Regions from separate parts of the Yokenella regensburgei genome, predicted to be linked through region 3. Evidence: riboswitches for the same ligand, from Rfam matches in the RefSeq annotation. Region 3 holds a riboswitch; each other region holds the start of a gene.
The links. Region 3 has a riboswitch for thiamine pyrophosphate ahead of thiM (hydroxyethylthiazole kinase). Riboswitches for the same ligand answer to the same signal wherever they lie in the genome.

Region 1: linked by a shared signal. The riboswitch ahead of thiB (thiamine ABC transporter substrate binding subunit) and the one ahead of thiM (hydroxyethylthiazole kinase) in region 3 are both predicted to bind thiamine pyrophosphate.
Region 2: linked by a shared signal. The riboswitch ahead of thiC (phosphomethylpyrimidine synthase ThiC) and the one ahead of thiM (hydroxyethylthiazole kinase) in region 3 are both predicted to bind thiamine pyrophosphate.

What each region holds. Positions count from the first base shown of each region.
Region 1 is NZ_RBIZ01000005.1:506,120-510,260, reverse strand. It holds partial or broken gene C7387_RS17470 (sugar efflux transporter) at 1-539, opposite strand, end outside; gene sgrR (HTH-type transcriptional regulator SgrR) at 762-2,417, shown strand; TPP riboswitch at 2,453-2,549, shown strand; gene thiB (thiamine ABC transporter substrate binding subunit) at 2,582-3,565, shown strand; gene thiP (thiamine/thiamine pyrophosphate ABC transporter permease ThiP) at 3,541-4,141, shown strand, end outside.
Region 2 is NZ_RBIZ01000011.1:6,908-11,048, forward strand. It holds gene nudC (NAD(+) diphosphatase) at 24-797, opposite strand; gene C7387_RS22735 (Rsd/AlgQ family anti-sigma factor) at 892-1,386, shown strand; TPP riboswitch at 1,440-1,549, shown strand; gene thiC (phosphomethylpyrimidine synthase ThiC) at 1,635-3,533, shown strand; gene thiE (thiamine phosphate synthase) at 3,533-4,141, shown strand, end outside.
Region 3 is NZ_RBIZ01000003.1:442,203-446,343, forward strand. It holds gene C7387_RS02155 (YadA C-terminal domain-containing protein) at 99-1,037, opposite strand; TPP riboswitch at 1,537-1,633, shown strand; gene thiM (hydroxyethylthiazole kinase) at 1,668-2,450, shown strand; gene thiD (bifunctional hydroxymethylpyrimidine kinase/phosphomethylpyrimidine kinase) at 2,447-3,247, shown strand; gene C7387_RS02170 (GntR family transcriptional regulator) at 3,326-4,072, shown strand; gene C7387_RS02175 (PfkB family carbohydrate kinase) at 4,046-4,141, opposite strand, start outside.

The DNA.
Region 1 (4,141 bases), on a different contig from region 3:
GATCCCGGCGGCGATAGTGAACATGGTGGTAAAGCCGTAATTAAGCGCCAGCATGAACGCCAGCGTGGGCCAATCACCCAGGCAAGCGACAACTGAGCACGCATGACCGAGCTGAACATCACCACTTCTCGCGCCGAACTGTCGGCATATTCACGCGCCAGGGCAAACAGCTGAGGCATGGCAGTATTGGCAAGCGATGCCAACAGCACGCCGCAGGTGATAAGCGTCAGGTAATGGCGGTTAAACGCGAACAACAACGCGTTACCCACCGCCATCAGACAGCACAGCATGATGAGCTTACGCCGATCGCCCCGGCTGTCGGACCGTTTCGCCAGCCACAGGCTGACAAGGATCCCGGCAATGGCGTTAACGGTATAAAACAGCCCGACCCAGAAAGGTTCCGCCCCCACTTCGCGGCTCAAAAACAAACTGAGCGTCGGAGCCTGCAGCGCACCGGCCACGCCCATCATGAAAGCCACCAGCATAAAAGCCGCGTAGACGCCGTTGAGCCGCCGTCCCATCGTCACCAACCAGAGCATGAATCATCCTTAACGCAAACAGGAAACGAAAAAAGCCAGCAGAAATTTTCTGCTGGCGGGTGATTACACCAATACTCAGTCACACATGATTCGGGCTGGCCGAGGAGCACATTAACGGGATGTAACTTCCAGGTGCATCATCGACTCGCTTCATCGAGAGCCATTATTGGCCTAATATAGGGATTAATAAATTGCTGAGTTTTTGTCGGGAGTTCCTCTTTTATGTCGTCTGCTCGCCTGCAACAACAGTTCATCCGCTTATGGCAGTGCTGTGAGGGGAAAACGCAAGAAACGACCCTGAATGAGCTGGCAGAGTTACTGAGCTGCTCGCGCCGCCATATGCGCACCTTGCTCAACACCATGGAATCGCGCGGTTGGTTGACGTGGGAAGCCGAAGCCGGACGCGGCAAACGCTCACGCCTGACCTTCCTCTACACCGGCCTTGCCCTGCAGCAGCAGCGCGCCGAAGACCTGCTGGAGCAGGACCGCATCGATCAGCTGGTGCAACTGGTTGGCGATAAGGCGACCGTGCGGCAAATGCTGGTATCGCACCTTGGTCGTAGCTTCCGCCAGGGGCGGCATATCCTGCGCGTGCTGTACTATCGCCCGATGCGCAACCTGCTTCCCGGTACGCCGCTTCGCCGCTCTGAAACCCATATCGCCCGGCAAATCTTCAGCTCGCTGACGCGTATAAATGAGGAAAATGGGGAACTGGAAGCCGATATTGCTCACCACTGGCAGCAAATTTCCCCTTTGCACTGGCGCTTTTTCTTGCGTCCTGGTATTCACTTCCACAATGGCCGTGAACTGGAAATGGCGGATGTGATCGTTTCTTTGAAGCGGGCCAGCGCGCTGCCGTTATATGGCCATATCACGCAGGTCGCTTCTCCTACCGCCTGGACGCTGGACGTGCACCTTTCGCAGCCAGATCAGTGGCTGCCGTGGCTACTCGGGCATGTCCCTGCGATGATCCTGCCGCAGGAGTGGGCCTCAATGCCGCATTTCTCCCGCTTGCCGGTAGGCACGGGTCCCTACGCCGTTGCGCGGAATAATGAAAACCAGCTCAAGATCCACGCCTTTGAAGAGTATTTTGGCTACCGGGCGCTTATCGACGAAGTGAACGTCTGGGTACTTCCGGAAATCAGCGAAGAGGTTAGCTGCGGGCTGACGCTGGAAGGCCCGACAACCGGAGAAAAAGCGGTAGAGAGCCGTCTCGAAGAGGGTTGTTACTACATGCTGTACGATGCCCGCTCGCACAAGGGTGCCTGCCAGGATGTACGCCAGTGGGTAAGCCAGGTGCTCTCTCCGGCGAGCCTGCTGTATCACGCCGACCAACAGTATCAGGGATACTGGTTCCCGGCCTACGGTCTGCTACCGCGCTGGCACCATGCCCGCCCGGGCCAGGGTGAGAAGCCTGCCGGACTGGAATCCCTGACGCTGACCTACTATCGTGAACACGTTGAACATCACAACATCGCGCAAATCATGGCTCGGTTGCTCGCCGAACACGGGGTACAGCTCGAGATTCAGGAGCTGGACTACGACGAATGGCACCGTGGCGAAGTGGTGAGCGATATGTGGCTGAACAGCGCCAACTTCACCCTGCCGCTCGATTTCTCTATTTTTGCCCAGCTGTATGAAGTACCGCTTATTCAACACTGCATTCCTGTCGACTGGGAAAAAGAGGCTGCCCGCTGGCATGCCGGAGAGATGAATCTGGCGAACTGGTGCCAGCAGCTCATCAACCAGCGCGCTATTGTGCCGCTGATCCACCACTGGTTGATGATTCAGGGACAGCGCAGTATGCGCGGCTTGCGTATGAACACGCTCGGCTGGTTTGACTTTAAGTCAGCCTGGTTCGCGCCACCGGAGCCCTGATACTTTCGTAACCGAGGCAAAATCATTACACTAGGCCGTTCTCAACGGGGTGCTGCGCCTGCGCGGCTGAGAAAATACCCGTCGAACCTGATCCGGATAACGCCGGCGAAGGGATTTGAGGCTGACTCAAAATCCTTTGCCACCTGGTTAACTTGAGGTGCAAAGTGTTAAAAAAACTCCTGCCGTTACTGACATTGGCCGCGCTTCCTGCGTTCGCTAAACCCGTTCTTACCGTTTACACCTACGACTCTTTCTCCGCCGACTGGGGTCCGGGGCCGGTGGTGAAAAAAGCCTTTGAAGCCGACTGCGACTGCGAGCTTAAGTTTGTGGCGCTGGAAGACGGCGTTTCTCTGCTTAACCGTCTGCGGATGGAAGGCAAGAACAGCAAAGCCGACGTGGTGCTGGGCCTTGATAACAACCTGCTCGAGGCTGCAACTCAGACCGGTTTGTTCGCCAAAAGCGGCGTTCCGACTGAGAGCGTAAAAGTACCGGGCGGCTGGAAAAACGACACCTTTGTGCCATACGACTACGGCTACTTCGCCTTCGTGTATGACAAAAACAAGCTGAAGAACCCGCCGAAGAGCCTGAAAGAACTGGTGGAAAGCGACCAGAAGTGGCGCGTGATTTACGAGGATCCGCGCACCAGTACGCCGGGTCTCGGCCTGCTGCTGTGGATGCAAAAAGTCTATGGTGACAAAGCCCCTGACGCCTGGCAGAAGCTGGCGAAAAAAACCGTCACAGTGACCAAAGGCTGGAGCGAAGCCTACGGCCTGTTCCTCAAAGGGGAAAGTGACCTGGTGCTGAGCTATACCACCTCTCCGGCCTACCACATTATTGAAGAGAAGAAAGATCAGTACGCCGCCGCCGACTTCAGCGAAGGCCACTACCTGCAGGTGGAAGTTGCCGCCCGGACTGCCGCCAGCAAGCAGCCGCAGTTAGCAGAAAAATTCCTGAAATTTATGGTTTCTCCGGGCTTCCAGCAGGCGATCCCAACCGGCAACTGGATGTATCCGGTGACCGACGCTGCACTTCCTGCCGGATTTGAAAAATTGGTCAAACCGTCAACCACGCTGGAGTTCACCCCGCAGCAGGTGGCATCTGAGCGCCAGAACTGGACCCGGGCATGGCAACGCGCCGTCAGCCAGTAATCCCTGGCTGGCTCATTCCCGGTCTGACGGCGTCCACGTTGATGGTCGCCGTCGCACTGGCGGCCTTTTTTGCCCTGTGGTTTAACGCCCCCGCCGGATCGTGGGGTGATTTGCTGCAGGACAGCTACCTGTGGCACGTGGTGCGCTTCTCGTTCTGGCAGGCGTTTCTCTCCGCGCTGCTCTCCGTGGTACCGGCTATTTTTCTCGCCCGCGCGCTCTACAGACGCCGTTTCCCCGGCCGCAACGCTCTGCTACGCCTGTGCGCCATGACCTTAATTCTGCCGGTGCTGGTGGCGGTATTTGGCATTCTTAGCGTGTATGGTCGCCAGGGCTGGCTGTCCACCCTGTTTCAGGCGCTGGGCTGGGAGTGGACGTTCTCGCCCTACGGTCTGCAGGGCATTCTGCTGGCACACGTCTTCTTTAACATGCCGATGGCAACGCGCCTGCTATTGCAGGCGCTGGAGCAAATCCCCGGCGAACAGCGCCAGCTTGCCGCCCAGCTTGGCATGCGTGGGCTCGACTTCTTCCGTCTGGTGGAGTGGCCGTGGCTGCGCCGTCAGATCCTGCCGGTATCCG
Region 2 (4,141 bases), on a different contig from region 3:
CTACAGAGCGCCAGTCTATCATGTCATTCGTACTCTGCCCGACACATTGCCACGGTATCTTCAATCAGCCGTCGCGCCACCGTACCCGGCGGAGGTAGAAGCGGTAAATTGTCATAGCGATACCAGTTCGCCTCCAGCAGCTCTTTCTTATCAATCACTATCTCGCCGCTGTCATAATCGGCCATAAAAGCGGTCATCAGCGATTGCGGGAACGGCCAGGGTTGCGAGGTCACGTAACGCAGGTTTTTCACCTTGATACCGCTCTCCTCCATTACCTCACGCGCGACCGTCTGTTCCAGGGTTTCCCCCACTTCAACAAAGCCTGCCAGCACGGTATGTACACCGTTACGATGCCGGGTGTGCTGGGCCAGGAGAAGGGTATCGTCACGGCGAATGGCGACAATCATGCAGGGTGCAATCTGCGGATAATAGCGTTCACGACAGTGGCTGCAGAGCATCGCCCATTCGGTTTTGCTCGGGTGCATGGTATGCCCGCAGTAGCCACAATACTTATGAGAACGATAGAACTCCGCCAGTTGTACGCCACGGCCAGCAAGCTGAAACAGCCCCACATCCTGGTCAATCACCTGGCGTACCGAGGCCATATCATGCTGGCGTTTTTGCTGCACCAGCCAGACCGGCTCGCCCTGCCATTCACCTATCTGAAGTGCGGTCTGTCCCACAAGATCGTAATTTCCTGCCTTACCGTATGGTAATTCACCCTGCGGTAGCCATAATTTCTGTTCATGGCTGACTATCCACCAACCGCTGTCTAATTTTTCAATTATACGATCCATATCTATTGCACTACCTTCGCTTCACTGGCACCTTGACAACATAATTTTTACATTTCAGGTGAGCCGTTTTAAATCTTAAATTGCGGAGTCAAACATGCTAAACCAGTTAGAAAGCCTGACCGAACGCGTTGGCGGAACAAGTAAATTCATCGATCAGTGGCTACATGTGCGTAAGCATCTGCTCGTGACTTACTACAATCTGGTTGGCATCAAGCCTGGCAAAGAATCCTATATGCGTCTGAATGAAAAAGCGCTGGATGATTTCTGTCAGGGCCTGGTGGACTATCTTTCCGCCGGACATTTTAATATTTATGAACGCATTATCAGCGAAATGGAAGGGAATAACCCACATTTAACGGCGACAAAACTGTGCTCTCGGCTGGAAGCCAACACCCAGCAGATCATGGATTACTACGACTCTAATCTTGAAAATGCCATCGATCACGACAACTACCGCGAGTTTCAGCAGGCGTTGTCCGGGATAGGTGAGGCGCTGGAAGCTCGTTTCGCGCTGGAAGATAAGCTCATCGTGCTGGCGTTTGACAACAACCTCAATCTCAACGGCACAAGCGCGGTACGTCCCGCTTGAGTTCTTAATCATTAACGCGTAGTTTACATCCGTTCCCCTCTGCGGAGGGGATTGCTATCTTGTCGGAGTGCCCAGTGTGCGAACACGGGCTGAGACCGTTAATTCGGGATCCGCGGAACCTGATCAGGTTAAAACCTGCGAAGGGAACAAGAGTAATCCAGCTTTACGCTGCTACCCTCAGGGGTGCGCACACCCATTACTCCCTCCGTCGTCTGACAAGCCATGTCCTTTACTATCTGGAATGAGCTATGTCTGCAACTACTAAACCGTCACGCCGCGAACAGCGCGCCCAGGCCCAACACTTTATCGATACCCTGGAAGGCACCGCGTTCCCCAACTCATTACGTATCTATATTGAAGGTTCGCAGCCGGATATCCGCGTCCCCATGCGTGAAATCCAGCTGAGCCCCACCCTCACCGGTGGCAGCAAAGATAACCCGCAGTTTGAAGAGAACGAAGCCGTTCCGGTTTATGACACCTCCGGCCCTTATGGCGACCCGGCTATTGCAATTAACGTCCAGCAGGGCCTTGAGAAGCTGCGCCTGCCGTGGATTGAAGCCCGTCACGACAGCGAAGTACTCAGCGACCGTAGCTCTGCCTGGGCCAAAGAGCGCCTGGCAGACGATGGCCTTGATGAACTGCGCTTCACCGGCCTCCTCACGCCAAAACGCGCCAAAGCGGGTAAATGCGTGACTCAACTGCACTATGCCCGCCAGGGGATTGTGACCCCGGAGATGGAATTCATCGCCATTCGCGAAAACATGGGCCGCGAGCGTATCCGCAGCGAAGTGCTCCGCCACCAGCATCCGGGAGAGGGCTTTGGTGCCCGTCTGCCGGAAAACATCACACCGGAATTCGTTCGCGATGAAGTTGCCGCCGGCCGCGCCATCATTCCAGCAAATATTAACCACCCTGAATCAGAACCGATGATCATCGGGCGCAACTTCCTCGTGAAGGTCAACGCCAACATCGGTAACTCGGCGGTGACCTCTTCTATCGAAGAAGAAGTGGAGAAATTAGTGTGGTCGACCCGCTGGGGCGCAGACACAGTGATGGATCTCTCCACCGGCCGCTATATTCATGAAACCCGTGAGTGGATCCTGCGTAACAGCCCGGTGCCAATCGGTACGGTTCCGATCTACCAGGCGCTGGAGAAGGTGAACGGGATCGCCGAAGATCTTACCTGGGAAGCGTTCCGCGATACCCTGCTGGAGCAGGCGGAACAGGGCGTGGACTACTTCACCATTCACGCAGGCGTCCTGCTGCGCTACGTTCCGATGACCGCCAAACGCCTGACAGGTATTGTTTCGCGCGGTGGATCTATCATGGCGAAGTGGTGCCTTTCCCATCATAAAGAGAACTTCCTCTACGAGCGCTTCCGCGAGATTTGCGAAATCTGCGCCGCCTATGATGTTTCTTTGTCGCTGGGCGACGGTCTGCGTCCGGGCTCCATTCAGGATGCCAACGACGAAGCCCAGTTTGCTGAACTACACACCCTTGGCGAACTGACCAAAATCGCCTGGGAATATGACGTACAGGTAATGATTGAAGGTCCAGGACATGTGCCAATGCAGATGATCCGCCGCAACATGACCGAAGAGCTGGAGCATTGCCACGAAGCCCCGTTCTATACACTGGGGCCATTGACTACCGACATCGCACCGGGTTATGACCACTTCACCTCCGGCATTGGTGCTGCAATGATCGGCTGGTTCGGCTGTGCAATGCTCTGCTATGTCACGCCAAAAGAGCACCTCGGCCTGCCAAATAAAGAAGATGTTAAACAGGGGCTGATTACCTACAAAATCGCCGCCCACGCCGCTGACCTGGCGAAAGGACACCCTGGGGCGCAGATCCGCGATAACGCCATGTCGAAAGCACGCTTTGAATTCCGCTGGGAAGATCAGTTCAACCTGGCGCTCGACCCGTTCACCGCCCGCGCCTACCACGATGAAACCCTGCCGCAGGAATCCGGTAAAGTCGCCCACTTCTGCTCAATGTGCGGACCGAAATTCTGCTCGATGAAAATCACCCAGGAAGTGCGCGACTACGCGGCAAAACAGGCTATTGAAGTAGGGATGGCGGATATGTCGAACAACTTCCGCGCCAAAGGGGGGGAAATCTACCTCAAACAGGAGGAGGTGTGATGTATCAACCTGATTTTCCATCCGTTCCCTTCCGACTGGGACTTTACCCGGTGGTTGATAGCGTTGAGTGGATCGAACGTCTGTTGCAGGCAGGGGTACGCACACTTCAGCTACGCATCAAGGATAAGCGCGACGCAGAGGTAGAAGCGGACGTGGCCGCCGCCATTGCGCTGGGGCGTCGTTACGACGCCCGCCTGTTCATCAACGACTACTGGCGCCTGGCAATTAAGCACAATGCGTATGGCGTACATCTCGGTCAGGAAGATCTTGAGACGACCGACCTGAACGCCATTCGTGCTGCCGGGCTGCGGCTCGGTGTATCAACCCACGACGACATGGAGATTGACGTCGCCCTGGCAGCGCGTCCTTCTTATATCGCACTCGGTCACGTCTTCCCGACACAGACCAAGCAGATGCCTTCGTCTCCTCAGGGGCTCGAGCAGCTGGCAGCGCATATTGCTCGTCTGAAGGACTACCCTACAGTGGCAATAGGTGGGATAAGCCTTGAACGCGCCGCACCGGTTCTGGCTACCGGCGTCGGCAGTATTGCTGTGGTCAGTGCCATTACCCAGGCCGCGGACTGGCAGGCTGCCACGGCAAAGCTGCTT
Region 3 (4,141 bases):
CCAGGTATGGGTTAAATAAAGGAGTGCACTCCAGAAACCCAACAGGAAAACAGAAATATAAAGCACGGCGGAAAGAAAAATGTATTTAGTCATGGTTTTTAAAAACCAATGCCAACCCCTGCGCCCATTGCAAAATCATTATTGGTTGAATCGCTTATACCGGCTTTAACCGTCGCCACTCCGGCATGGAAGGATGCACCTACGCTCATCGCTTGTTCATCTTTAAACGAGCCAACACCCGCGGAGAACATAACGGTTTGACCCGCTTCAACCTGAGGCATAGAAGCTATAGCCACCGCGCTTGCTGCACCGCTACGGGCCTCTTTCTTATTACTGTCGACCTCGTCGTGCAGGGATTTAAACTGCGCGTTATTGCTGGCCTGCTGCTGGCTAAAGAAGGACTTCGCGTCTTTCAGATCCTGAGCCACGCTTGCCGCCTGACCTGAGGTGGTGGTAATGGCCTGGCTATTCTTCGCAACTTTAGCCTGTGTCACGGCGTCTAGCTGGGTAACGGTGGTGGTAACGCCGTCTTTACCGTTAATTCCGTCTTTGCCATCAGAACCGTTAGCACCGGTTATGCCCTGAGCACCATCCTTACCATTAATCCCGTCGATACCATTTATGCCATCCTTACCATTCGTTGGTTTTGGCGCATTCTCAAGATCGGTAATACGCTGATCGTGGTTCGTCAGCACTTGCCCCTGCAGGTTCGTTTCATTTTGCAGGTTAATAATATCAGTCCCATTTTTAGCTACGCCCAGCAAAGCTTCAGCTGATTTCTTTTCAGTGGTTGTAATACGATCATCTCGCAACAGGTTTTCTTGTTGCAAGTTAATAATCGAAGAGTGGTTATTTGCAGATGTCTGATAGAGATTATCATCACGATCGGCAGCCTGTTGATTAATTTCTGTTTGAGTCCAGCCTAAACTATCTACTACATCGTCTGTAGAAATGGTAGCAGCATAAGTATTGCCTATAAACCCGGCGAACAGGACTCCAGACGCAACAACACCTACAACAGTTTTAATACTATTCATTTACAAGCTCTCATCATTAACTAAAAGTGGATTCGCTATCCTGGTAGTGAAAGATTTAACTTATTGTTAATTCTAATTAATTTTATTATTGAGTCTGCGCAATTTTCGTTTAATTGCTTTTTTCGTAACTCGAAGCAACTATCCCGGAAGGTGAGGGTAAAAATATTGATCTAAGTCACATTAAGCATTATTAGCTAAAATTATTAGCGATGATAACGGAGGGTATTAATTATTTATTAAATCGCGTAAATAAAGTGTTATATGTGATTTTATTAACTAGTAAGTGGCCATAATTAAAGGTGTAATTATCTAATTAATGGTTTTATCTATAGGTTATTTAAATAAATGCATGAGATTCTTGTTTTTATCAATTAATCGGGATTTAACGTGGTTTTTTTATCATTTATGCTGATAAACCCAGGAAACTCCTTGCGTAGGTTCCCTGGACACGGCTACACTATTTACCGCAATGAATCAAATATAACTATTTGATTTTGCACTAAATGACTCGGGGTGCCCTTCCTTGTGAAGGCTGAGAAATACCCGTACCACCTGATCTGGATAATGCCAGCGTAGGGAAGTCAGTGGCCTGCCAGGTCATCGCTTCTTAACGGCCTGGCGGGAGTGCTTATGCAACCTGACCTGCTTTCCCCAGGGCAACTCGCCCACACTATCGACCACCTGAAATCCCGCTCTCCGCTGGTGCACTGCATGACCAATGACGTGGTGCAAACTTTTACCGCCAACGTGCTGCTGGCGCTGGGGGCTTCTCCGGCGATGGTTATTGACCCTTCTGAAGCTACCGAATTCGCGGCAGTTGCTGATGCGCTGTTGATTAACGTCGGTACGCTCACCGAAAAACGTGCGCGTGCCATGCGTGCCGCGGTAGATAGTGCGGTGGCCGCCGAAAAACCCTGGACGCTGGATCCGGTGGCGGTAGGCGGCTTAACGCTGCGCACCCGCTTCTGCCAGCAGTTGCTGACGCTCCACCCGACGGTTATTCGCGGGAATGCTTCTGAAATACTCGCTCTGGCGCAGGAAAGCCGTGGCGGTCGCGGTGTGGACTCCACCGAACAGGCGCAGGCGGCGCTACCGGCGGCGCAACGGCTGGCCGCAGAGACCGGTGCGATCGTCGTGGTTACGGGAGAGGTCGATTTCGTTACCGACGGTCAGCGCACGCTGGCGGTTGCCGGTGGATCGTTGCTCATGACCCGGGTCGTTGGTACCGGCTGTGCGCTGTCGGCGGTCGTGGCGGCTTGTACGGCGCTGCCGGGCAATCATCTGGAAAACGTTGCCGCTGCCTGCATGATAATGAAACGCGCCGGGGAGCGTGCAACCCGACAGGGGCAGGGGCCAGGCAGCTTTGTGCCGGCGTTCCTTGATGCGCTGTATACCCTGGAGGTGCGGGCATGAAGCGGATTAACGCACTTACCATTGCTGGCACCGACCCAAGCGGCGGAGCGGGGATTCAGGCGGATTTAAAAACCTTTTCAGCGCTGGGCGCTTACGGCTGCTCGGTGATTACCGCGCTGGTGGCACAAAACACGCGCGGCGTACAGTCGGTGTATCGTATCGAACCCGATTTTGTTGCCGCCCAGCTTGATTCCGTGTTCAGCGACGTGCGCATCGATACCACCAAAATCGGTATGCTGGCAGAGACGGATATTGTTGAAGCCGTCGCGGAGCGCCTGCAGCGTTATGCCATTCAGAATGTGGTGCTGGATACCGTGATGCTGGCGAAAAGTGGCGATCCGCTGCTGTCGCCGTCGGCGGTAGAGAGCCTGCGCCAGCATCTGTTGCCGCAGGTGTCTCTTATCACCCCGAACCTGCCGGAGGCCGCGGCGTTGCTGGATGCGCCTCATGCCCAAAACGAGCGGGAAATGCTGGAGCAGGGTCGGGCGCTGCGGGCGCTCGGCTGCGAGGCGGTGCTGATGAAGGGCGGCCACCTCGACGATGCCGAAAGCCCGGACTGGTTGTTTACCGCTCTGGGGGAATACCGCTTTACCGCCCCGCGCGTAGTGACCAAAAACACCCACGGCACCGGCTGCACGCTGTCGGCGGCGCTGGCGGCGCTGCGTCCGCGCCACTCCAGCTGGCAGGAAACGGTGCCGGAAGCCAAAGCCTGGCTGTCAAAAGCGCTGGCGCAGGCGGATTCACTCGAGGTTGGGCACGGTATTGGCCCGGTGCATCACTTTCACGCGTGGTGGTAAATCGCGCAGGCTATCCTGATGCAACCGGCAGGGTTATGCGTATATACTGGCTGTAGCCCACAGCCAGGAAAAGATCCGATGGAACAAGCGCATACCCGACTTATTGAGCAGTTGAATGAGCGAATCGCCGCAGGAGACAACATGCCGCTGTACCTCAAGTTTGCGGAAACGGTGAAAAACGCCGTGCGCAGCGGCTGGCTTGAGCATGGCAATATCCTGCCGGGCGAGCGCGACCTCAGTCAGCTTACCGGGGTATCGCGTATCACCGTGCGCAAGGCGATGCAGACGCTGGAAGAAGAGGGCGTGGTAACCCGGGCGCGGGGTTACGGTACGCAGATTAACAATATCTTTGAGTATTCGCTGAAAGAGGCGCGAGGGTTCTCCCAGCAGGTGGTACTGCGGGGCAAAAAGCCGGATACCCTGTGGGTCAACAAGCGTATCGTGGAGTGCCCGGAAGAGGTGGCAACGGCGCTGTCGCTCACGCCGCGCAGCGAGGTCTTTTTACTCAAACGTATTCGTTATGTGGATGAGGACGCGGTGTCGATAGAAGAGTCTTACGTGCCAGTGCCGCTGATTGCCGACGCCGACGCTATCGGCATTTCTCTGTACGACTATTTCCGCAGCCAGAATATCTTCCCCCAGCGCACCCGCTCGCGGGTCAGCGCCCGGATGCCGGACGCTGAGTTTCAGTCGCACATTCGGATGGATGACCGCATCCCGGTGCTGGTGATTAAACAGGTGGCGCTGGATCAGCTCCAGCGACCGATTGAATACAGCATCAGCTACTGCCGAAGCGACCTATACGTTTTTGTTTGCGAGGAGTAGTTCCTCGCGGGTGGGGGCACAGTCGCCACCGCGATGCCCGACCACCCAGGACGCCACGGCGTTGCCCAA